Regions from separate parts of the Pseudoalteromonas sp. SG45-1 genome, predicted to be linked through region 1. Evidence: predicted binding sites of a transcription regulator. Region 1 holds the regulator's gene; the other holds the start of a gene.
The links. The regulator MetJ, encoded in region 1, represses methionine synthesis genes. The targets are predictions, from matches to a motif close to TAGACGTCTAGACGTCTA.
Positions count from the first base shown of each region.

Region 1 (24,266 bases):
TTGTAATGAGCAAGATAACAACTTTGATAATTTAATATCGTACGCATACCTAGCACTCGATAGCCACCCAGATCGCAAGGTTGTTCCTTATCATCAACAAATGATGATTGAATTGCGAGAGCAACAAGCGCGACTAAAGGAATTAGCAAATATTGATTTTTCGAGCGAGTTAGAGCTTTATTTTCAGCCTATTATTTGTAACGAAAACGGTCAAATTGAGTTTTTAGAATTACTACTGCGTTGGCAGCACCCTAAGCAAGGGATTTTATCCGCTAACAGGTTTATCGACGACATTAGAATTGCAGGGCTTGGTTATCCACTCGCTAAATTTGTAATAGAGAGAGCTGCTGAGCTTGCAATGGCGCTTAGAATAGAAGGTATTTCTATACCGCTTAGCATTAACGTATTTGGTCCTGAAATGCTTAACGAAGAGTTTATTGAATTTGTTGATGTTGTTTTAAGTGAGCATCACTTGGAAGCTGGCGATTTAATTGTTGAATGCCCTTTGCATATTTTTGCGGGACTAGATGATAAAGGCAGAGGCATGATCGCAAGGCTTAATAACATAGGCTTAAAAGTATGTGTTGATGGACTTGGTGATAACCCGGTACTGCTTTCTAAGTTACCAAGCTTAGCGGTAGAGTATATTAAGGTTTCACCTTCACTCACTGCTGACTTTAGTAATCAAAACAATATACGCAGTTTAGTTAGCGGAATGGTTGAAATGCATAACCAACAAAAAACAAAAGTGATTTTTGAAGGGGTAGAAACACTTGAGCAACTTAAGTTTGTAAAAAGCTTAAAAGGTTATGCTGCCCAAGGTTATTACTTTGGTCACCCGCTAAGTAGTATTGGTTTAATGAGCTGGCTAAAAGAGTGGCGATTAGTTCAACAGCGCTAAGTGTTTTCTTTGGCTTGTAGATAGCTATTCACAAGTGCACTGATCACTTGTCCTACATGGGCAGCACCGGCCTCAACTCCGTTAGGGTGCTGGCTAGGCGCTGCTTCACATAAATGTAAGTACTTAGAGTCGCGATGGTTTGCTGCTAAATGCACAAAGTGCTCAGTGTCATTCACACTAAATCCGCAACATGTGTACGCACTCACCGGCATGTAAGTAATACTATCTAAATCAACTTCAATACCCAGTGGTAAATCGTTAAAATTACTTAATGCGTTTTCAATTGCCTGCGTGAGTGTAGTTTTTCGCTTAACTTGTATTGATTGATAGCTATCAAACGTAAAGTTAGCTTCACTCATTGCATCTATAATTGCTTGATTGTTTTTTATCTCATGTAAGCCAATAACGTGGTAATTACTTAGATGTTGCTCGTTATAAGCGTAGCGAAAGCCATTGCCGCTATGGCGACCTTCACATTCTCTAAAGTCGGCATGGGGGTCAAAGTTGATAGCATTAATAGGTGTATTTTTTGACTTACTCAGGGCACGGATAATTCCCAAGCAATTGTTATGACCTCCGCCAATAACGATTGGCTCAAGCCCCGCTTTAAAAATAAGGCTCAATACCGACTCTACGCGTTCATCAAGCTGTTGGCATAAATCTCGTAATTGGGTTAACTGCTGGCCTTGCTGATTATTAAGCTGGTTGCTTTGCGCCATTAAATCATCAGTATTAACTTCACCCAATAAAAGCACTTTTTGAGTGGCAATAAATTGATTGTGAGGTTGGTTTAAAAAGCGTTTTAAAAAAGCCGGCCATGCTTCGTTTGCACCGCCATTTCCTAAGTTTGCTTTTGGGCCGATATCTTCGCAAATACCCAGAAGTACATAGCGGATACCAAATTGAGCAGCGTCAACAAGTGCTTGTTGCAGGTTTACTTGGGTGTCGAGCAAGGCCATTGATTGCCATGCTTTTTTCTCATTTGCGCGGGTAGAGCAAAGTGTTCTAACCGCGCTTTCATCATATACTTTTAAATGGGAAGTCACGTTATACTTCTACAACTTCCAACTCTAATTCTTCTGCAGATAAAACAATGCCTGTGCTATCAGCATAAATAAAGTCGTCATCAAAAAATGATACCCCAGCAAAGTTAACGCCTATAGCGTCTTCACCAGCACCTTCGCTGTCGGCTGCAACAGGGATTGAAGCAATTGCTTGAATGCCTAAATCAAGCTCTTCAAGCTCATCAACGTGGCGTACTGCGCCGTAAACAACAATACCATTCCAGTTGTTTTCAAGTGCTAGCTCAGCCAGTTCAATGTCGATTAGTGCGCGACGAGTTGAGCCGCCACCATCAATAAGAAGTACTAGGTCTGTACCATCTTGAGAAAGTAATTCGCGGATGAGTTCATTATTTTCAAAACATTTAACCGTTTTAATGCGGCCACCAAAACTGTGTCGACCACCAAAGTTGATGAACATAGGCTCTAGCACGTCAACCACGTCAGCAAAGTGGTCGCATAAATCAGAAGTGCTGTAATCCATTATTTTATCCTCAAAAGGTACATTAATTTATATCTCAGTATACCCTCCTTATAAGCAATAACAACGACTTAATCGCAGTAAATTTAGGCAAAACAAGCGCTAAATCATTAATCGCAATAATAGTGTATTAAAAGCGTCACTCAATTGTTATTTACAACACATAAGCTAAATCGGTGTTCATATGTTATGCGATGAGGGATGGTGATGAATAATAATATGCTTAAAAAGGTAACTCAGATAGATGAGCAATTATTTTTAACTTTGTTTAATTGCAATTCACCGAGGTGGTTTAAAACAATGGCCTTTGGTTTGTCTAAAAGCGGTGATGGTGGGCTTTATATATTAATATGCTTAGCAGTGTGGTGGCTTAGTAATAATGAACAGCACCAATTATTGCCTGTCACTATATTAATTGGTTTTGCTATAGAAAGACCTATTTACCTACTAGCTAAAAATAGATTTGCTCGGATCCGTCCATGCGACTGCTTAGTAACAAATGCCTATATAGTACCAAGCGATAAATTTAGTTTACCATCGGGTCACAGTGCTGCAGCCTTTTTAGTGGCAATTATATTAAGCCATTTTTTCCCAGAATATGCATTACTACTATTTAGTTGGGCTACCGGCGTTGCTATGTCTCGTGTGGTATTGGGTGTGCACTTTCCTGCTGATATTATAATAGGCGCAACGATTGGTAGTTTTTGTGGTTTATTTGCGTTAGCACTCGTGGTGCCTGCATGAAAATATTGTATGGAGTACAAGGTACCGGTAATGGTCATATAACGCGCGCTCGGGTTATGGCAAGCTGCTTTAATAAGCTCGGTATTGATGTTGATTATGTGTTTTCAGGGCGCGCAAATAAAGATTACTTTGATATGCACGAATTCTCAGATTATAAAGCGTATCGTGGTTTGTCGTTTAGCACTGAAAATGGGCAAGTTAAAAATTTAAAAACACTTAAAAACATGCGAATTTGTAAGTTGGTGAGTGATATAAAATCGCTTGAGATAAAACAGTACGATTTTGTACTTAACGACTTTGAGCCTGTTACAGCATGGGCTGCAAAACGGGCAGGTATACCCGTTATTGGCATTAGTCACCAAGCAGCATTTTTGTCAGATAACGTACCTATGTTTGGTCGTGGCGTCCTGAGAAAATCACTTATCAAGCATTATGCACCAGCGACTACCTACTTAGGCGTGCACTGGCAACCATTTGCAAATAATATAATACCGCCTTTTATTGCTCATCATAATCACGACAACCCTGTAGCAGTAATGAACAAGGTATTGGTATATTTACCTTTCGAAAACTTAGATAGCGTTGTTGATTATTTAAAAGACTTTCCCGAAAAAGAATTTTATTGCTATCACCCAAATGCCAGCAATCAGTCTTTTGGACATATACATTTACGAGCCCCTTCACGTTCTGGCTTTTTAAACGACTTAGCAAACACAAGTGGTGTTGTTGGTAACGCGGGATTTGAGCTTGCCAGTGAAGCGCTTAAGTTAGGTAAAAAGTTACTATTAAAGCCTTTAGATGGTCAGTTTGAGCAAGCAGCAAATGCACAAACTTTATTTTCCATGGGCATGGCGCATGTTATGAACTATTTAAACCCTCAAGCCCTTGATGATTGGAATAGCGCGCCGCAAAACAAGCAAATAAATTACCCCAGCGATCCCGCGCCTTTAATTGATTGGTTGGTTAAACAACAATGGAATAACACACAATCGTTACATAAAGGTTTGTGGGATAGTGTCGCCTTATAGCCATCACATTTAAACTGTTTAGAATTACCAATAATAAAAGTTAAATTAATTAGTCGCTTGTGATCTATTAGCTATAATAAAAATGCATATTCAAAAAAGGCGTTAGCGATGAATTTTTTACAAAACTTAACAATTAAACGACGTTTACAACTAAACGCAGTCGTTGTTGGTTTAGCAATGGTGGTCCTTTTATGCGTGATTATTTTTGAATCACGTACAACCTTGAGCTTAAACAAGACTATTCAATTAGCAGAAGAGCTCAACGTACATGCATTAGCATTGCGTAAACATGAAAAAAACTTTTTGTTTTATAAACAAGAAGATGCGTTAACTGCATTTGAAACGGATTTTGAGCAGTTAAGTGATAAAGTAAAAAAGTTACAACAGTTAATGGCTAACCAAGGTATTGCACAGGAGCAGGTCCAGCGCTTTGAGCAACTAATAAATAGCTATAATAATGATTTTGAAACTGTTGTTAAGCTTCAAAAAGAGATTGGTTTAACCCCGACCGACGGGTTATATGGCAAGCTTAGAAGCTCGGTTCATGAAGTTGAGCAACTATTAAAAGAGCAGCAAAATTACCAACTGCTGTCGTCAATGCTGCAACTAAGACGCTCAGAAAAAGATTTCATGCTGAGATTTGATATTAAGTACCTAGGGCGTTTTAATGAGGGAATTAATACATTTAAGCAGCAGATAGCTGCAGCACAGCTGCCAAGCGACTATAAAGCACAAATTAATCCTTTGATTGATATATACCAAAGCGAATTTCAAACACTTGTGCAGGCGCAAACTAAGCTAGGGCTAGATCTTGAGTCAGGCGCACTTGGAGTAATGCGTGACAGTGTAGATAAAAGCGACGCCATTGTTTCTAAAATCGTTAAAGACACTAAGTTACAAGTAGAGCAAAGTGTAGAGCAGGCTCAATTTTTAGCTATTTTGGTATTTTTGATTGCAGGTGTGATTGTATTAGCACTCGTTTATTTTACAAGCCACTCCATTATCGTACCTATTGAGCGGGTTTATCACACCATTAACGATATTCGCCGTAATAATGATTTGAGCGTGATGATAGAGCAAACTGGTAAAGACGAAATTACCACCATGACGGTCGACTTTAATAGCTTAATAGGCGATTTTAAGAACTTAATTAACGAAGTTAATGGTGCTTTAAACACGCTTAATGTAGCAACAGAGCATTTATCACAAAGTACCGCAGCAACAAGCTCTGGTATGCAAGAGCAACTACATGAAGCCGACATGGTTGCAACTGCAGCCACCGAAATGCAGGCGACGATTCAGGATATTTCACATAATACTGAGGCGGCTGCGAAAAAAGCAGAGTCAACAAATTTAAGTGCACAACAAGGGCGTAGTGAAGTAGATTCTACCGTTAAGCACATTAGGGCCCTATCTGATTCGCTGGGGAATGCATCAAATGTAGTGTCGCAACTTGAAAAAGATGGTGAAACAATTGGTTCAGTGCTTGATGTAATTCGAGGGATTGCAGATCAAACAAATTTACTTGCACTTAATGCGGCAATAGAAGCGGCCCGTGCTGGTGAGTATGGTCGTGGTTTTGCTGTTGTTGCAGATGAGGTTCGTTCATTAGCAAAGCGTACTCAAGAGTCTACAAGTGAGATTGAAGGTATTATAAGTACCTTACAGCAGCGTACTCAAGAAGTGGTGAGTATTATGCACAAATGTCGCTCTCAAGGTGATGAAAGTGCCTCGCAAGCAATTAAAGCAGGTGAGCTATTAGGCGCAATTACTGAAGATGTACAAACAATAATGGAAATGAGCTCTCAAATAGCGGTTGCTATTGATGAGCAAAGCCAAGTGGCGTCAGAGGTTAATAAAAATGTAGTAAGAATTCGCGATATTGCACAAGACGCAACTGAACACGCTGCTAACAATGCGCAAACAAGTGAAGAAGTCTCTGAGCAGGCTCGCGTTCTGTTCACTGCAATTGATAAATTTAATGTTTAATAACGCTTAATAGAACGGGCCTACAAAGTTTAAGGAACAAATTTTATAGGCACGCTATCCTTACTTTTTTCGTGTTCAGTTACCCGCGCTAAATATTCACTCCACAATGTATCTTGTTGCTGTTGTAGTTTTTCAAAGTAGCGCCAGCTAAATAGTCCGCTGTTATGGCCATCGTCAAAATCTAAACGAAGTGCGTAATGCCCAACAGGTACAATACTTTTTATTCCTACAGCTTGCTTATTAAGTACTAGCTTCATTGGGCCAGAGCCATGGCCCTGCACTTCAGCTGAAGGGGAGTGTACACGTAAAAACTCACAGCTAAATACAGCTTTACTGTCATCATCAAAGTAAACATCTAGATTTTTACTTACACTGTGGTAATGCACTTTTGTTACGTGTTTCATTTAATATATCCCATTAAAAAGCCCCCAATCTGGAGGCTTTTAGTATAACGTTTATATTCGTTTTATAGAATAAAGCGGCTTAAGTCTTCATCTTCAACAAGTGCACCTAAGTGTTTCTCAACATAAGCGGCGTCGATTACTAATGACGAGCCTGCTTTTTCAGAAGCGTCGTATGAAATTTCTTCCATCAATCTTTCCATTACAGTGTGTAAGCGACGAGCACCGATGTTTTCGGTTTTCTCGTTAACTTGCCAAGCTGCTTTGGCAATACGTTCAATTGCATCGTCGCTAAACTCAATCGATACCTGCTCAGTTTTAAGCAGCTCTCGTTGTTGCTCGGTAAGCGATGCATGAGGCTCTGTAAGGATGCGTTTAAAGTCATCTGCAGTAAGTGCTTCAAGTTCTACTCGAATCGGTAAGCGGCCCTGTAGCTCTGGGATCATATCTGATGGCTTTGCCATCTGAAACGCACCAGAGGCAATAAACAGCATATGGTCAGTTTTAACCATTCCGTGCTTAGTATTTACAGTTGAACCTTCAATTAGCGGTAGTAAGTCGCGCTGAACACCTTCTCGGCTCACATCTGGACCTGAAGAATCGCCGCGCTTACAAATTTTGTCTATTTCATCAATAAACACAATACCGTTTTGCTCTACTGCAAAAATAGCTTGCTCTTTTAGCTCTTCAGGATTTACTAATTTAGCGGCTTCTTCTTCCGTTAATAGTTTGAAGGCTTCTTTGATTTTTAGTTTACGCTTAGTGCGCTTATCGCCGCCCATGTTTTGAAACATGCTTTGTAGCTGGTTGGTCATATCTTCCATACCAGGAGGCGCCATAATTTCTACGTTTGGTTGTGCTTGTGCTAAATCGATTTCAATTTCTTTATCATCTAGCTGACCTTCACGTAGCTTTTTACGGAACGTTTGGCGAGTTGATGAGTTATCATCACGCTGCGTTTCGCCGTATTGATCTTTCGCTGGTGGTAAAAGGGCATCTAAAATGCGCTCTTCTGCTGCTTCTTCGGCGCGATGTTTAAATTTCTTAGTCTGCTGTTCGCGAGTCATTTTAATTGATACATCGACTAAATCGCGGATGATAGTCTCAACTTCTTTACCAACATAGCCAACTTCAGTGAACTTAGTCGCTTCTACTTTAATAAAGGGTGCGTTAGCAAGTTTTGCTAATCGGCGTGCAATTTCTGTTTTACCTACACCGGTTGGACCAATCATTAAAATGTTTTTTGGTGTTACTTCGCTGCGTAAATCTTCTTTGAGTTGCATGCGGCGCCAGCGGTTACGAAGTGCGATAGCCACTGCTTTTTTTGCTTTAGCCTGACCTATAATGTGCTGATCTAGCTCGTGAACAATTTCTCTTGGGGTCATATCAGACATGATAGTTCCTATTATAATTCTTCGATTGTTTGGAAGTTATTAGTAAATACGCAGATGTTGCCTGCAATAGTTAAGCTTTTCTCTACTATTTCACGAGCGCTTAAATCTGTATTTTCTAAAAGGGCGGTTGCCGCTGATTGTGCAAAGTTACCACCACTGCCAATTGCAATTAGGTCGTTTTCAGGTTGAACCACATCGCCATTACCGGTAATAATTAAAGAGGCTGTTTCGTCTGCAACAGCGAGCAGCGCTTCGAGTTTTCGAAGTGCACGGTCGCTGCGCCAATCTTTAGCCATTTCTACTGCGGCTTTAGTCAGGTTTCCTTGGTGCATTTCTAATTTGCTTTCAAAGCGTTCGAAAAGAGTGAAGGCATCAGCAGTACCGCCGGCAAAACCAGCGATTACTTTGCCATTATAAAGACGTCGAACTTTACGGGCGTTGCCCTTCATTACTGTATTACCAAGAGACACTTGGCCATCGCCGCCAATTACAACCTTGTCGCCACGGCGTACACTTACGATAGTAGTCATGTTATTCCTCATCATCGAGCTGCAGAGGCAACTCGTAAAAAACGATTATGAAGAGGTTATATGGGTGAATGGTTTATTTTCAAGTCCAGCCCCAAATTCCGCAGCCGACTATTTTTACACGTTTAAGTTTGTTTTTATCACTTTCGGCTTGGCGTTTGGTTTTATATGGGCCTAAGCGCACTTTATACCAAGTACCATTGCTGCCTTCAGCCTGTTTTATTTCAGAAATGAGGCCTGCAAATGCTATTTTAGCTTTTAGCGATTCCGCTTGTGCGTGGGTTTTAAACGAACCACACTGCATAACGTAAGGACCTTTTTGCTCAAGTTCTTTCACTTCAACTTGAATCTCGTGGTTTCTAATTTCTTTAATAAACTCTGGTGTGCGTGGAATAACCACTTCTACTTTTGCGGGCGCAGTGGGGTTTGCTTGTTTTTCGACAAGTTTTGGATCTGCATTACTTTTTATAAACCATAATGTATAAGCAAAACCACCGACGAGTAAGATGGCTATGACAGCTAAAAGAATAGGAAATGGTTTTTTAGCGGGTGCGTTTTTTTTACTGTTTCTGCCTGCAGGCTTTTTGTTAATATAATCGTGCTGTGCCATGGTGTTATTTTGGCCTTAACCTAAATCATGTCTATAGGGTCTACGTCTAAGCTCCAGCGTACTTTTTGTGCAAGTTTACTTGAACTTAAATAATCAACCATTTGCGCAAGGTACTGATGTAATATGCGACGATCTTGCGCTTGAATATGTAATTGAAAACGATACATACCTGCGACTTTTTCAAGTGGAGCAGGGATCGGGCCGAGCAATTGTATACCAGATACCCCATTCACAGGAACCAAATCCGTCAAAAAATCGACGACTAGCTTAATGCTGTGTCCTTGTGCACGGACAATAGCCATATTTGTAATGGGTGGTAAGTCTGCATCATCGCGTTCACTCAGTGCAAAGCGAGCAAAGTCTTGGTAACCATTATTAACTAAGTCTTGTAAAAGTGGGTGTTCTGGAAAGTGTGTTTGTAATAATACTTGGCCAGGCTCCCCTGAACGCCCAGCTCGCCCCGCGACTTGAGTAACTAACTGTGCTAAATGCTCTGTTGCCCTAAAGTCGCATGAGTATAAACCGCTATCTACGTCTAAAATTATAACAAGGCTTACATCTGCAAAGTGATGGCCTTTGGCAAGCATTTGTGTGCCTACTAAAATGCGTGCACCGCCTAGGTTTATTTCATCTAGTGCTTTTTCAAGGCTGCCTTTACGGCGAGTTGAATCGCGGTCTATGCGAGTAACGGGTGTATCTGGAAACTCGGTCGATAAAAACTCTTCAATTTGCTCTGTACCTTTGCCATTTGGAAATATTTGCGTACTTCCACAATCAGGACATTGGTGAGGAACAGGGTATTGATCGCCACAGTGATGACAAATCATTTGCCCAATCGCTTTATGAAATGTGGCGCTGGTACTGCAGCGTTTACATTCACTTAGCCAGCCACATTCATGGCAAATAAGAGTGGGTGAAAAACCTCGACGATTCAAAAAAACCATAACCTGTTTACCGCGATTTAAGTGTTGGCGCATAGTTGCAAGGCTTGCATGTGCAATACCTGCTTGGTCGGGTTGGCCTTTCATATCGAGTAACTTAAATTGGTTATCTGTCGCAGTTTGCGCGCGCTCGGTTAAACTTAGTAGCTGATATTTGTTATTAATTGCTTTGTGAAGTGTTTCAAGTGCGGGTGTAGCACTGCCTAATATAAGTGGTATTTTATGCTGAAAAGCTCTGTATGCAGCTAAATCACGAGCATGGTAACGAAGGGTATCTTGTTGCTTAAATGATGAATCGTGCTCTTCATCGACAACTATCATACCGAGTTTTAAAAATGGCAGAAAAATACTCGAACGTGTGCCTATAACTATTGCACAACTGCCTTTTTCGCAAAAACGCCATGTTTGCAATCGCTCGTTGTCGGTAAGGGCTGAATGCCAAAGCATAATGGGTGTATCAGGAAAGCGGCGACGAAAACGGTTTACAGTTTGTGGCGTTAAGCCTATTTCTGGCACTAATACTAATGCTTGCTCGCCACGTTTGAGTACTTCTTCTAGGCACTGTAAATACACTTCTGTTTTACCACTGCCAGTTACGCCTTCTAATAAAAAGCTGCTAAATCCACTACTTTGATTTATTGCCGTACAGGCAACCGCTTGTTCTTTATTAAGTACTGGTTTACTACCGACAGTTGGAGCAACACTTTGCCATTGGTTATCGTGCTCAATAGTTTGTGTTATGAGTTCTTTATCTATTAGGCTATCGATTGTTTTTTTACTAAAGCCAAGAGCTTTTAATTCGGTTAACGATGATTTCCCCGATTGCGATAACTGCTTTAATAAATTGAGCTGTGTTTTAGCTTTTAATGACGGTACTTTTGCACCTTTTTCTGTCAGGGCAACCATATTAATACTGGTTTTATCTGGCGATTCACCTTGGCGAAGTACACTCGGTAGCGCTATATGAATAGTTTCGCCTAAGGGGTAGCAATAATAGCGGGCAGTAAAGCTAAGGAGTTCTAAATGTTGGGCACTTAAAATAGGGGTGTCGTCTATTACCTCTATAATATTCTTAATTTTATTTAAAGGGACGTCGGTACTGTTTTTAATGCCCAGAACAACAGCCACTTTTTTTTGATTACCAAAAGGCACTAAAACCCGCATGCCCGGAAGTATTGGGGTTGATAAGCCACTGAGCTGTTCTTCTATTTTATAATCAAAGGTGCGTGGAAGCGGGACTTTAATAGCAACTTCAACAAAACTCATAACAACTCAACCCGTAAAATTAATGCTGTAATGTACTAAAAATACCGCTAAAAACCTACTAGCAATAGTACTTGAGAAAGAGATTGTTCACTTTTTTAGCGAAAAGATAAATAAATACTTGTGCAGGGGAAGGTTGTTGGATAAAATCCGCCACCAACAAATTTGTTTTAACGACGTATGGTGCCAGACTTCGGGTTTGGAGAGCGATGCGGCCTTAACTAGAGGTTCCTATGAAAGAAGGTATTCACCCTAAGTACGAAGTAATTTCTGCAACATGTTCATGCGGAAACAAATTCGAAACTAGCTCAACTCTTTGTAAAGACATTCACTTAGACGTATGTTCTGCGTGTCACCCGTTTTACACTGGTAAGCAAAAGATTTTAGACACTGGCGGCCGTGTTGATCGCTTCAACAAGCGCTTCGGTGCACTTAGCAGCAAGAAGTAATTATTGCTGTTTAGTTAAAAAAAGCACCTTAGGGTGCTTTTTTTGTGTCTAAAATTTACTACTTCTTATCTTATTTAGCTTGCTCGAGCTACATCACACCTTGCATAACTATTTCCTATTCTTATTCTGAGTATGCATAAACCTTTACAGACAAATGGATAGATATTCTCTATATTTTAAATGGTACAAATTTTAACTAGGTTGATAAAAGTAGCTAACGTGGGCTTATCTGTTTTTAAAGTAGTGTAGTAGGCTGTTATTTTAAGTTTATGATGATGTGTTAAACATACATTTTTTTAATATTTTAATAGACATAAACACACCTCAAAACTTACTTTTTTGGTGAATTTTTATTTATCAAATGTTTATATAATCCTGCAAAGTTACTGAAAAACCTCTTAAAATTAAAGGATATAGCATATAACAGGATAGACCTGATATTGCTTGGAATTTAAAAATAATAAGGGTATCGTACCCCAAGACTCCACCTCTCACTTTAACTTAAATTGCAGGATACCATCGCGTTATGTCTGACTTTCGTGAACAAGCACTACATTATCACTCACATCCCGTACCTGGTAAAATTAGCATTGAGCTAACAAAACCAGCTGAAACAGTTCAAGACTTAGCCCTAGCTTATAGCCCTGGCGTCGCTGAACCTGTACGTGAAATTGCCGCAGATCCTGCAAATGCATATAAATATACCGGTAAAGGTAATATGGTTGCGGTTATCACTAATGGTACTGCAATTTTGGGCTTGGGTAATTTAGGTCCTTTAGCGTCTAAACCCGTAATGGAAGGCAAGGCGTTATTGTTTAAACGTTTTGCAGGGCTTGATTCTATTGATATTGAAGTAAAGCACAAAACAACAGAAGACTTTATTAACACGGTGGCCAATATTGCTGACACATTCGGTGGTATTAACCTTGAAGATATTAAAGCACCAGAGTGTTTTGAAATTGAAAAAGCATTAATAGAGCGTTGTAGCATTCCTGTTTTTCATGATGATCAACACGGCACCGCCATTGTTACGGCTGCCGGCATGTTAAATGCACTAGAAGTACAAGGTAAATCAATTGAAGATGCAATAATTGTATGTTTAGGTGCAGGCGCTGCTGCAGTTGCGTGTATGGAACTGTTAATTAAGTGTGGTGCACTGCGTGAACACATTTATATGCTTGACCGCAAAGGTGTTATTCATACTCGTCGCGATGATTTAAATGAATATAAACAGCTTTTTGCTAACAATACCGATAAACGCACATTGCAAGATGTAATTGCAGATGCTGATGTGTTTGTTGGTGTTTCGGGTCCTAACTTGTTAGCTGCCGAAGATTTAAAACTAATGGCAGAAAAGCCGGTCGTGTTTGCATGTTCAAACCCAGACCCAGAGATCGATCCTGCACTTGCTCACGGCGCACGCAACGATTTAATTATGGCAACAGGGCGCTCTGATTACCCTAACCAGGTTAACAATGTTTTATGTTTCCCGTTTATTTTCCGTGGTGCACTTGATGTACGTGCAAGCGCGATTAACGATGAAATGAAAATTGCTGCAGTTGAGGCTATTCGTAGTATTGCCAAAGAGCCTGTACCTGCAGAAGTTTTAAAAGCGGCAGGCGTAGATAAGCTAGAGTTTGGTGCGCAGTACATTATTCCAAAACCAATGGATCCGCGTTTACTACCGCGTATAGCTAAAGCTGTAGCACTTGCTGCGGTAGAGTCGGGTGTTGCGCAAATTGACTTGCCTGAAAACTATATGGCGTAATATATAACGCTTAAACAAAAAAACCTCAGCAATGCTGAGGTTTTTTGATTAAAAAGGTAACGATTTATTCTTCGTTTAAAATAGGCACTTCTAAACCCATTTCTTGCATTATCTTTTTAACTTCTTCTGGTACTTTTTCTGCGTTGTCTTTACGTAGGTCATCGTCATTTGGTAAAGGTTGGCCAGTAAATGCATGCAAAAACGCCTCACATAGCAATTCACTATTTGTTGCATGGCGAAGGTTGTTGATTTGACGACGCGTACGCTCATCCGTTAAAACTTTTAATACATTTAGCGGGATCGAAACGGTGATCTTTTTAACTTGCTCTGATTTTTTCCCGTGTTCTGCGTATGGGTGAATATACTCACCATTCCATTTAGCCATAAGATGTATCGTTGCCTCAGATTATTAATTTCTCACACGGTATAAAAAGCGTGTAAATATGCGTGAAATTCTATCGATTTAAAAAAGATAGTCAAATAATAGATACCGATCTATCTTAATAAGCCTATTTGGGATGTAAAAATAAGCTCACTTTTGTGAGCTAAAATGTGGTACTAGCAAACGCCTTTCCTAACTTTAGCCATCTAGAGCTTTAAAATACTTTGACTTATTAAAACGGATAACTTACTCTTTTAGACGTCTAAACATCCAAATTAATCAGGTGACGAATATGAGCGAAAAAAACAAAGCGACCATTGCTGTACGTAACGGCGTTGATGCTGATAAACATCATGGTGCAGTGGTGCCGCCAATTTATTTATCAACGACTTATTCGTTTGCCGACTTTGATACTAAGCGTGAGTATGATTATGGCCGCAGTGGTAACCCTAATCGTGATATTTTAGCAGAGACGCTTGCTAAGCTTGAAGGCGGCGCTCGTGGCATAATTACGGCCACTGGTATGGCTGCCGTGCATTTAGCTACTCAGCTACTTAACAGTGACGACACGTTAGTAATTCCACATGATTGTTATGGTGGTAGCTATCGTTTATTTACATCGTTACAAAAACGCGGACTATTGAAGCTTGAAGTATTAGATTTAACAAAAGAAGAAAGCCTTCAACAAATTTTAGCAATTAAACCTAAGCTTATTTGGATAGAGACTCCAAGTAACCCAGTACTTCGTTTAACTGATATTAAAGCGGTTACCGATGTTGCTAAGCAATGCGGTGCATTGGTTGCCGCAGATAACACGTTTTTGTCTCCTGCCTTACAAAACCCTATTAAGTTTGGTGTAGATATTGTGGTGCATTCAACTACTAAATATATTAACGGGCACTCAGATGTAGTGGGCGGCGCTGTTATTGCTGCAACACAAGAGCTTGGTGATGAGCTTGCTTGGTGGGCAAATAATATTGGTATTACGGGCGCCCCTTTTGATAGTTATTTAACGCTTCGTGGTCTACGTACTTTAAATGTGCGCTTAAGGCAGCACCAAGAAAATGCGCTAGCAATAGCTGAGTACCTTGAAAGTTCCAATTTTGTAAGCCAAGTTTACTATCCTGGACTTGAGTCGCATCCTCAACATGAACTTGCTAAAGCACAACAACTTGGCTTTGGTGGCATGGTTAGTTTTGATATTAAAGGCGATATAAACGACGCGGCAGCATTTTTAACTAGCCTTAAAACGTTTAGTTTAGCTGAGTCACTAGGTGGCGTAGAGAGCTTAATTTGTCACCCTGCAACTATGACGCACGCAGGTATGGAGGCAAAGGCACGTTTAGAAGCGGGTGTGGGCGATACGCTTATTCGTATTTCGGTTGGGATTGAAGATATACACGATTTAATAGCTGACTTTGAACGAGTATTTGAACTTGTAAAACCAGGGCAAAATAAAAATGTTGGCCGTGTAGGCAAAGGTGCTGGCACTTCTGGTGGAAACGTTAAATTAAGTGCAGCCCGTCCAGCGCTTTGGTAATTAATACCAATCCGCAATAATACCTAATCAATTTGAGGGATTAAACCGCACGATAACATCGTTAAAAATTCCTAATATAGAACAACTAAATAACGAAATTTTTGCCTTGTTATCGATACGGTTTTCTTACCTCAAAATAGACAACTTAATTAAGCGAATTGGTATAAATATGGTCAATTGTGTACATAAATTTGGTGGTTCAAGCTTAAGCTCTAGTGAGCGCTATCAAAGCGTAGCTAAAATAATTATTGGGCATACTCAGCCGGGCGACTGTGTTGTGGTATCTGCTGCAGGTAAGACTACAGATACACTTGTGTCGTTGTGGCAAAGTTATCAGCTGCAAGACACGCAAGCTGTCGCTGATATTTTACTGCAGTTAAATAACCATCAAAGCGATTTAATTGAGCAGTTATTACAAGCTGATTTAAAGCGCTGCGCACTTAGAACACTAAATACCGAGCTTAGTAATATTGCAGAACTTGCTCAAGCTGAGCAGTTGAAAGAGGCTGCGTTACTTGCGCATGGGGAACTGTGGTCAGCACGTTTACTCGCTACTTATTTACAGCAGTTAAATATTGAGGCGTGTGCTCAAGATGCCCGTAGTCTTTTTACCTTGAACGATGGTGAATTAATGCATGCGCAAAATGCGCAGCAATGTCGACAGTCAATTTTGCCTAATAAGATAAATGTTGTTACTGGGTTTATTGCCGCTGATACGAAAGGTGAGACCGTAACACTTGGACGCAACGGTAGCGATTATAGTGCAACACTACTTGCAAATTACTGTAATGCTAAGCAAGTATGTATTTGGACCGATACACAGGGAGTGTTTAGCACTGATCCTCGTAAGGTAAAAAAAGCGATTAAGTACGGCAAAATTTGTCGCGGACAAGCTAATATATTAGCTCGTTTGGGTAACCCTGTATTACATGCAAAAACACTATCGCCACTTAAAAACACAGATATTAAGCTAGCTGTTCGTAGTAGTTTTGATGTGCAAGCAAGCCCAACAGATATAGTAAAAGAAGGTTCAGCAAAGAAAAAGCGTTTTATAACCACGCTGCAAAATGTTGATTTGTTAATGGTTGAAGGATTAAGTGAAGGTGAGGTTGCAAGCGTTAGTCAGCTTATTCAGCATAGCCTTCATCATTTTAACCATAATGGTGAAGTGTATTTAGTAGTACCGGCTGCACAAACATATCAAGTTATTAATTACTTTGCTGGTAGAGCTAATATTAGTGAGTCAAATTTAAATGGCTGTGCAATTATTGCCCCTGAGCAAGACGTTAGCGTATTAAAACTGCAAGCTTTAGAAGTATTAGCTGAGCAGACTATAAAACCGCGTTTTGTGCATCAAGATAATGGTTATGTTTTATTACTAACAGACCAATTTATAGATAGCGATATACAAAGCGCCTTACACGATAAGCTAATCAATAAAGGCCAAGAAATAGCCGTTATAGTTGCGGGCCTTGGCAATGTAGGCGATGCTTTTATTGAGCAGTTATCGGCACAATTTGAGCGTTTATCAGACGACTTTAGTATTAAATTGGTAGCGCTGGTTCGCTCTAAACATATGTTATTTAATGCAAGTGGCATAAATATATCGCAATGGAAAACTCAATGGCAGCATGAGGCGAATAGCTATGAAGCTGCGGATTTACTTAATGCGATAAGCGAGCTTGACTACGAACATAAAGTTTTAATTGATATTACTGCAAGTGAGCAGTTTAGCTTTTTATATACAGATTTTGTAGACAGAGATTGTCATTTAATTAGTGCTAACAAATATGCAGGTACAGCACCTACTTCTTGGTATAAAGCACTTCGTAGTAACCTTGGCGAACGTAATTTACATTGGCGATATAATACAAGTGTAGGTGCAGGCTTACCTATCAATTTTGCTTTGGCTGATTTGCAAAATAGTGGTGATAAAATTACGCGTATTGAAGGCGTGTTCTCGGGTACACTTTCGTGGTTATGTAGTAAGTATGATGGTACCACTGCTTTTTCTGAGTTGGTATTAGAAGCACAGAAAATGGGGTTCACAGAGCCTGACCCTCGCGAGGATTTATCTGGACGAGATATGCAGCGTAAGTTACTTATTTTAGCCCGAGAGTTAGGTATAGAGCTTGAGCTTGATGATGTTAGCTTATCGGCATTAATGCCCGGTGAGCTTGCGCTAGGAAGTTGGGAAGACTTTCTAAACAATAAAGCCCAGCTAGATGCGTTCATTGAAGAGCATGCTGATACAGCAAAAGCTAATAACTCAGTACTGAGATACACAGGCCTATTAGATATAACAAAAACTGAAGTTATCGCTAAAGTAGGAGTTACGTATGTGCCCAATGGGAATGCGTTAGCAAACCTTACACCTGGCGATAATATTTTTGTAATTAATAGCAAATGGTATAGTGATAACGCGCTTGTGATTCAGGGGCCTGGGGCTGGGAAAGAAGTAACCGCTGCGGGTGTACACTCTGACTTATATTGGCTTGTTCAAAACTTAAAATAAGCGATTATTTAAATTAAAACGGCAGCTTAAATAAGCTGCCGTTTTTGTATTACAGAGATATTATTAAAATAGCTCTTCTTCGGTTTTTGTGTCTTCTTCAAATATATCGTTTGGCTGAGATAGCACATACTTTGTCGGTGCAGTGCCTTTTTCGAAGTATTCAAAGCGGCTGGTGTAGTCATTTTTGTGGCTTAGCAAACCAGTGGCTAAATCAATACGAATCGAAACAAGCCCCTCAGGTGGCTCAATTGGCGCTTCAGGTGTTCCCTCAAGTGCGGCTTTCATAAATTCAATCCATGCAGGCTGCGCTGTTTTAGCCCCCGATTCAGCACCAGATATTTGGCTGCTATCTAAGTTGTTATTGTACGTAGAACGACCAAGAGCGTTACCTGGGTTATCAAAGCCCACCCACACAGAAGTCATTACTTTACTGTTAAAGCCACTAAACCAGGTGTCTACAGAATCGTTAGTTGTGCCTGTTTTACCCGAAAGATCACGACGTTCTAAAGCTTGTGCGCGCCAACCTGTACCACTCCAACCCGTTTTATGGGTCCAACTACCGCCGCCCCAAATACCACTGTGCATTGCATCAGCAATTAAAAAAGCATTCTGCTTAGAAATAATTCTCGGTGCACATTTTTTTGTTGGCTCCACTTCATCACTACTATTATGAAGTGAGAATTCATTATGTGTTGGTAAAGACTCTTCGTCACAGGCAAGGGCAGGGTTTGCTTTAAACAATACATTACCGTAAGCATCTTGAATTTCTGAAATAAAGTAAGGTTCAATTAAGTGGCCACCATTGGCAAATGCACTCATGCCACGAGCAAGTTCAAGTGGAGTAATGGAAGCACTACCCAGTGCTAGTGATTCACTGCGATTAATGTCTGAATCTTTAAAGCCAAACTTTAATAAATGATCAGCTGTACGTTGTAATCCAACGCCGCGTAGTAAGCGCACCGAAATAACGTTTTTAGATTGTGCTAAAGCACGGCGAATTCTTATCGGACCATTATATACAGCAGGACTGTTTTTGGGACGCCATGCTACGCCTTGGCTTTTATCCCATTGGTTTATAGGAGCATCGTTTAATATAGACGCAAGCGTGTAACCTTTTTCAAGTGCTGCTGAATATATAAAAGGTTTTATATTAGAACCTACTTGACGCTTTGCTTGTACCGCTCGGTTATATTGACTTTGCTCAAAGCTGTAACCACCTACAATAGCTTTAATTCTGCCATCTTGTGGGTCGAGTGACACAATAGCACTTGATGCTTCTGGTATTTGGCTTAGTAAGTAGCTGTCATCTTCATTTTTACGCACCCATATTTGCATTCCTGGCGTTAAAATATCTGTAGCTGCTTTTGGAGCAAAACTTTGGCGGTAACGAGTAATATATTTACGCGCCCATTTTAAGTTATCCCAAGTAAGAGTTGTGCGCTCGCCACTTTTAAGTAATACCGACGCTGTTTTATCATTAACACTAAGCACGGCTGCTGCTTTCAAAGTACCCAACTCATTTACGCTTTGTAATTTATTGAGTATTTGTTGCTCAGTTAAAGCAGGTTGTGTTTCAGGGTCCCATAAAACATCTGTTGGTCCTCTAAAACCATGGCGCATATCGTAATTATGTAAGTTATTTACAAGTGCGTTTTGCGCTGCTTTTTGAACTTTAGACTCTACCGAGGTGAAAATTTTAAAACCTGAGTTGTAAGCTTTATCTATTCCATAACGCGAGACCATTTCAGCGCGCACCATTTCAGAAATATACGGGGCGTATAAATTTATTTCAGCACCATGAAAATAAGCGGTGATAGGTTGGCTCGTTGCTTCGTTATATTCTTCTTGAGTAATATAATTTTCAGTTAATAAACGCCCTAAAACAACATTTCGGCGTGCTTTTGCACGCGTTGGGTTACGAATTGGGTTTAAAGCTGAAGGGGCCTTCGGTAAACCTGCAATCATCGCCATTTGTGCAAGTGTTAAATCTTTTAACTCCTTACCGTAATAAACTTGTGCTGCAGCACCAATACCAAAAGCGCGATTACCTAATTCTATTTTATTAAGGTAAAGCTCTAAAATTTCGTCTTTTGTTAATACACCTTCAATATGTAGCGCTATAAATATTTCTTTAACTTTACGAATATATGCTTTTTCGCGAGTTAAAAAGAAATTACGAGCAAGCTGCATAGTAATAGTACTTGCGCCTTGTTTTTTCTCGCCGGTAGATATAAGAACAATAGCCGAACGCACAATACCTATAGGATCTATGCCTATATGATCGTAAAATCGATTATCTTCTGTCGCTAAAAATGCATTAATGAGTGTTTGAGGAATTTCATCAATAGTCACTGGAATACGACGCTTTTCACCAAATTGATTGATTAAAAGCCCATCTTTTGTGAATACTTGCATAGGAGTTTGTAATTGCACGTCTTTTAAAACTTGCACACTGGGGATATCAGGTTTAACGTAGTAATAAAGACTGACCAAAGTGATCAGACCAATTAACACACAAATGATAAAAAATTGTAAAGTTCGTTTTAATAAAATCACTTATATTTCCCTAAATGGACTCCCAATTGCGAGTTTTGACTGCTAGTATATATTGATTAAAAAATGAATAATATTTTTTCAGATAAAAATTATAACTTGTTTATTATTAAAACAAAGGCCAAGTTGAAACATGCTAAGTCAACTATTTCAAAAACCGTCCCCGATGATGGTAGGAATTGATATTGGATCGCACTCTATCAAAGCGGTGCTTTTACGTGAAATTGAAACTGGATTTCGACTAGAAGCACTTGCAATTGAGCCGATGCCAAAAGGTGCGATGAGTGAGCGCACAATCCAAGATATTGAAGCGATTGGTAACGTTATTACAAAATTAAGAAAAAAATTACCGAAGTCGTTAAAATCTGCTGCAGTGGCTGTTTCTGGCCAAACAGTTATTACAAAAGTGATCTTCATGGATGTATCGTTAACAGATGCTGAACTTGAATCGCAAATTGAAATTGAAGCTGATAGTTTAATCCCTTACCCACTTGATGAAGTGAGCCTCGATTTTGAGAAGCTTTCGACGAATGAGGCCGATCCTAGCAAAATGAATGTTTTGCTTTCGGCTGCTCGTACTGAGAGTGTTGAAGCACGGGTGGGCGCTTTAGAAGCCGCAAATTTAGAGGCCAAAATAGTAGATGTAGAAAGCTACGCATTGAGCCGTGCTATGGACGTTTACTATCAACAATTACCTAGCGATGCATTTAATAAGTGTGTGGCTGTGGTCGATATTGGCGCAGTTTTAATGCTTGTGAGTGTTGTGCAAGCTGGGGAAACCATTTATACCCGTGACCAAGTTTTTGGTGGCGATCAATATACAAATAGTATTGTTGCTTATTATAATAAAGGCTTTGATGAAGCCGAAATAGGCAAAACATCAGGTGATTTACCGCCAAACTATACCTTTGAAGTATTAGCCCCTTTTCAAACTTCGTTACTTCAACAAGTTCGCAGAGCTGTGCAAATGTTTTTAACAACCAGTGGTAAAGAGCAAATAGATTATATTGTATTAACGGGCGGTACATCGATGATAAAAGGTATCGACCGATTGCTTATTGAAGAACTCGGTATCCACTCAGTTGTTGCAGAGCCTTTTGTAAATATGGAAATTTCCCCAAAGGTAGACCGTAATATAATGCAGCGTCACAAAACGCAGTTTGCAATTGCAACAGGGTTGGCATTAAGGAGTTTTTCAACATGCCACATATAAATCTACTGCCTTGGCGTGAATCACAACGCGAAGAATCGAAAAAGAAATTTGTAACTATACTTGTTGGTGTCGTTATACTTTGTTTTGCAAGTATGTATTTATTAAGCTCTTTTTATAGTGCCTTAAAAGACGGTCAAAACTTAAAGAATAATTATTTAAGCTCAGAAATTAGCATGCTAGATAAAAAAATAAGTGAAATACGAAGCTTAGATAAAAGAAAGGAAAATTTACAACAGCGTATGAGGCTCATTGAAGAATTGCAAAGCAGCCGTAACTTGGGTACGCAAATAATGGATGAAGTTGCCAAAATAGTGCCAGGTGGTGTTTATTTAACAAAACTGGAGCGCAAAGGCAGCCAAATACATGTTTTAGGACGTAGTGAATCTAATAATCGTCTATCAACAATGCTCCGCCAAGTACAAAGCTCATATTTACTAGAGAATCCTTCAATGCAGGGCATTGTTGCAGGCGATCAATCTTCGCGTTTACTTAGTGATTTTAATATGGAATTTTATGTAAAACCATTTGATAAAATTGGTGAGGTTAGCGATGAACCTTGATTTTAAAGCACTGAGTGAAATTGATTGGAATGAAATAGAGCTTGATAACATTGGTGATTGGCCAATTGCTGTTAAAGCAATTTGCTGCACATTTGTTGCGGGCCTTGTATTGTTTTTTAGTTATAGCCTATTAGTTTCTGATGAAATTGACAGCTACCATAGTGCCGTGGCAAAAGAAGTTGAACTACGAACAACTTATCGAACTAAGTATGCAGTAGCGAGCAAGCTTGAAATATATCGTCAACAAATGATTGAAATGGAAGATAAGTTTTCACAGCTATTAAAGCGTCTACCCACTTCGAATGAAACTCCTGGTTTACTTGATGATTTATCATATGTTGGGACAACGAGTGGTCTGACTTTTTTAAAAATAGGTTGGCTGCCAGAAGTTGAAAAAGAATTTTATACCGAGCTGCCTATTAAAATCGAAGTAATAGGTAGCTACCATGAGTTTGGTGAGTTTGTAGGTAAAGTGGCCCAGTTACCCCGAATTGTAAGCTTACATGACTTTTCTATTTTATCATCGGGCGATAAACAGTTAACATTCAGTGTTGTTGCAAAAACATATCGTTATGAAGAAGGGGTTAAAAAATGAAACTCCTTCGCGTAGTACCTTTAGCTATAGCATTTGTTTTAGCTGGTTGTAATGATGACACTTCTGAGCAAAAAGAATTTATTGATCAGGTAAAAGCAAGCACCACACCAAAGGTTGAGACGATTCCTGAACTGACAAAGTTTGAAATATTTGAGTACAGTGCTGGTCAGCTACGTAGCCCGTTTGTAGCGCCTCAGCCTGAGATTATTCAAAATAAACTAACGCAGGTAAAAAACTGTTTGCACCCAGATCAAGAGCGTCGCCGCGAACCGTTAGAGAAATACCCGCTAGATAATTTAGCAATGAAAGGCACAATTGGCTCTAGTGGACAAATATGGGCATTAATTACAGCAACAGATGACACTTTGCACCGCGTAACGGTAGGGAATTATCTTGGAAGTTATGATGGCAAAGTAAAAAGAGTAAGCAACGACTATATAGAATTAGTGGAATTAATCCCTGATGGGTCTGGCTGTTGGAAAGAGCGCCTGACGAAATTAGAAATGTTAGAGGCGGCAACAGATGGCGCAAATTAATAATAAAAAAGGTAAAAATAGGATGCATAAGGATGTACTTTGGCTTCATCGTATTTCACGGACATTACTGGCTGCTGTTGCTTTAGTCACTGTAAACTCAGCCATAGCTGGGCCATTGCTTTATGATGTTCGTTATAATCCATTACTTAAAGGCGAAACTGAATTACAGCTTGTTTTTGATGAAGGGTTAACCTTTGAACCAAAAGTTCAAGTGTTTAATAGCCCAGCCCGAATCGAAATGTTTTTTGATTCTGCAGAGTTAGAAGTTGGTTTAAATGATGTTGAAGTTAATCAAGCTGGAATTAGCAGTGTTACTAATGTTTTAACTAACAGTGGTTTAAAGGTAACGGTAAACTTAGATAGATTAAAAATTTATGAGACTGAAGTTCATAATAATTTAGTATCGATACGTGTCTCTGATAACCCTCTTACAGAATCTGAAAATGAAGATGTAGTGATGGACTCAGGTGATGTAAGTGGAAATTACATTAACCGTATCCAGTCAATTGATTTTAGACGTGGTGAGAAGGGTGAAGCAAAAGTACTTGTATTTTTACAAGACACTCAAGCTGCAATTGAAGTCCATGAAAGTGGCGGGAAAATTTACGCTGACTTTCATCACACCGATATTTTAGACGATCTACTTTATGAATTAGATGTATTAGATTTTGGAACTGTTGTAAGTAATATCGAGACTTTTAAAGAAGATGGTTTAAGTCGTGTTGTTATCGAACCTAATGCTCAGTTCACGTTTACGTATCAGCAAATAGATAATATTTTAACGTTGACAGTAGAAAAAGATGAAACGCAAAATG
Region 1 is NZ_JACJEP010000017.1:60,032-84,297, forward strand. It holds gene H5117_RS14355 (EAL domain-containing protein) at 1-901, shown strand, start outside; gene H5117_RS14360 (formimidoylglutamase) at 898-1,947, opposite strand; gene rraA (ribonuclease E activity regulator RraA) at 1,949-2,446, opposite strand; gene H5117_RS14370 (phosphatase PAP2 family protein) at 2,648-3,187, shown strand; gene H5117_RS14375 (MJ1255/VC2487 family glycosyltransferase) at 3,184-4,215, shown strand; gene H5117_RS14380 (methyl-accepting chemotaxis protein) at 4,324-6,204, shown strand; gene H5117_RS14385 (gamma-butyrobetaine hydroxylase-like domain-containing protein) at 6,234-6,608, opposite strand; gene hslU (HslU--HslV peptidase ATPase subunit) at 6,671-7,999, opposite strand; gene hslV (ATP-dependent protease subunit HslV) at 8,011-8,529, opposite strand; gene H5117_RS14400 (SPOR domain-containing protein) at 8,609-9,136, opposite strand; gene priA (primosomal protein N') at 9,157-11,343, opposite strand; gene rpmE (50S ribosomal protein L31) at 11,574-11,789, shown strand; gene H5117_RS14415 (malic enzyme-like NAD(P)-binding protein) at 12,316-13,557, shown strand; gene metJ (met regulon transcriptional regulator MetJ) at 13,622-13,942, opposite strand; gene metB (cystathionine gamma-synthase) at 14,232-15,479, shown strand; gene metL (bifunctional aspartate kinase/homoserine dehydrogenase II) at 15,649-17,994, shown strand; gene H5117_RS14435 (penicillin-binding protein 1A) at 18,058-20,550, opposite strand; gene H5117_RS14440 (pilus assembly protein PilM) at 20,681-21,760, shown strand; gene H5117_RS14445 (PilN domain-containing protein) at 21,748-22,320, shown strand; gene H5117_RS14450 (type 4a pilus biogenesis protein PilO) at 22,310-22,915, shown strand; gene H5117_RS14455 (pilus assembly protein PilP) at 22,912-23,451, shown strand; gene H5117_RS14460 (type IV pilus secretin PilQ) at 23,438-24,266, shown strand, end outside.

Region 2 (2,604 bases), on a different contig from region 1:
CGCGATAGTCTTCTTCTTCTAGCTTATGATCTTGGATCATGGTGCCCATTGCGCCATCTAAAATTAAAATGCGTTCTTTTAATGCGGCACTTATTTCGGCTTGCTTATTATTTGTAGGCGCGTTATTCGGCATAGTTGTTAGTCCTCACGTCTTGGCTAACTAAATTAATATCATACGGTGTGGTTTGGTACACGTAGTAATTTAACCAGTTCGAAAAAAGTAAAAAAGCATGGCTTTGCCACGTTTTTGAAGGTTGTTTGGTTGCATCGTCATCCGGAAAGTAATTTTCGGGCTTTGGTGCATTAGGGCTTTTTTTACAATCGCGCTCGTATTCTGCTTTTAGCGAGTCGGCGTCGTACTCTGGGTGGCCGGTTATAAACACTTGGCTACCCGATTTATTTTTAAGTAAGTAAGCCCCTACTCGCTCAGAACCTGCCAGTACAACGAGTTCTTCACAGGCGTTTATTTTATTTATATCAATATGGCCGTAGCGTGAGTGCGGTACCAAAAAGGTATCGTCGAATCCGCGAGTCAGTGCACCGTGATCAAAATAACACTGGTGAGTAAATACGCCACACAGTTTATCGTCTTTTAAATCGCGTTTTAAATTGTAACGGTGATATAACGCTGCATGCGCTGCCCAACACGAAAATAACGTAGAGGTAACGTGTTGCTCAGCCCAATCAATAATGACCTTTAGCTCATCCCAATACGCTACATCGTCGTATTCTAAATGGGCAAGTGGCGCACCGGTTACTATTAATGCATCGTAATTGTTGTCTTTAACCTCAGAAAAGTAACGGTAAAAGGTATCAAGGTGCTCTTCTGAGTTGCTGCTACTGCGGTGAGTGTCGAGGCGCAGTAGTTCTACGTTTACTTGCAAAGGCGAATTGGCAAGTAAGCGAATAAACTGAACTTCGGTTTCTACTTTATTAGGCATCAAGTTTAAAATAGCCAAACGCATTGGGCGTATTTCTTGCGTTTTTGCACGACTTTTTGGCATTACAAATACGTTTTCTTGACGTAAACGTGCAATTGCCGGCAACTCGTCTTTTACTGTAATTGGCATACTTTACTCCTGCTCATAAAAACCGAGGCTTAATTATGAACTGAAAGTAAAAAATATCAACCTCTAGATGTATAGATGTCCAAATGAAATTTATTCATGATTTTTTTAAGATTTACTAAAAGTTATAGATGAGAGGGAATGCATTTATATTGAAGTACTTTGTTTTAGTGAATTGAAATAGCGCTACTAAAATCAGTAGCGCTATTATAATTAAAAACGATAATTTACAGATAAATTAAGAGCGTAAATATCGCCTTCATTTGTATCAAAATATTGGTATTCAGCACTTACTTGCCAGCGTTGAGTTAGCCTAAAGTCAATGCCGGTTCCGTACGTTACGCCGCCTTCATCGTAGTTTTGCTCAGTTATTAGCGTAGAATTTGTATCTGTACCAGTTATTGATTCTGCAAGGTTTTTTAAGTCGCCTTCATTGTAACTTAATTTATTTCTACCATAGCCACCAAATAAAAACACATCAGCTCGAGATGAAATTGGATAATTAGCTTTTACAAATATACTTGTTTGCAAATCAAGGCTTGAATCGATTTCGCTCTTAATGAATTCTGAACTCAGCGAACCGCCCTGTGGGTTCTGAGTGTAAACAATTCCGTTTAGAGGCGTTGACTCATCATTTAACCCAAAACCTATACGCCCTTCTAATGCAAAGTAACGCGAAAACTGATATCCAAACCGGCCGTAAAGCGTTGTAAACTGTATGCTATCACTCTCGTATACATCTATTTGCGTAGACCCTATCCCTATTCCTTGGTAATAACCATTTACGTGGAGTATGTCTGCTTGGCTCGAAAATGAGTATAAACCTAAAAGTAATGCCCCTAACCTTGTAACTATTTTCATGTTCATTCCTTTAAACCTTTGTAATATTTAATAATGTGATGTTTAACAACAAACTAAGTGTGGCCTGCCTATATAACTTGCTTATACTTTACAGCTTGTAAATATACTGTACCACTTTTGTTAAAAATGAAATGTATTTGAACAATATAAAACAATAGATTACAGAATTTTACACAATAGAAATCCTGTAATAGTAGTGTTTTTAACGAGCAATCAAAACAAAGTACTGCTTAGGTAAGTGTATTGTTCTATACAGCATTCGTTGACTGTTTCACCCGTCAGCCACTACAATACAACATTGAAATTTTTATTATTATTTGAAGGCTTTCCTCCATGGTTTTACCTGATAAATTTATATTCTCGATGAGTCGAGTATCTAAGGTTGTGCCACCTAAGCGCACTATCTTAAAAGATATTTCGTTGCACTTTTTTCCTGGCGCTAAAATTGGTGTGCTTGGTTTAAACGGTTCTGGTAAATCTACGTTACTGCGTATTATGGCCGGTGTTGACCAAGATTTTGAAGGTGATGCACATCCTCAGCCTGGTACTAAAATTGGTTATTTACCGCAAGAACCTGTTTTAGACGAAAGTAAAACAGTACGTGAAACTGTTGAAGAAGCTGTTGGCGAAGTTAAACATGCACTTAAACGTCTTGACGAAGTGTATAACGAATACG
Region 2 is NZ_JACJEP010000001.1:160,729-163,332, reverse strand. It holds gene H5117_RS00735 (homocysteine S-methyltransferase family protein) at 1-133, opposite strand, end outside; gene metA (homoserine O-succinyltransferase) at 123-1,070, opposite strand; gene H5117_RS00725 (outer membrane beta-barrel protein) at 1,281-1,928, opposite strand; gene ettA (energy-dependent translational throttle protein EttA) at 2,262-2,604, shown strand, end outside.
Region 2: a site for MetJ is predicted at 1,135-1,152, ahead of metA (homoserine O-succinyltransferase). Genes of this name have one in related genera too.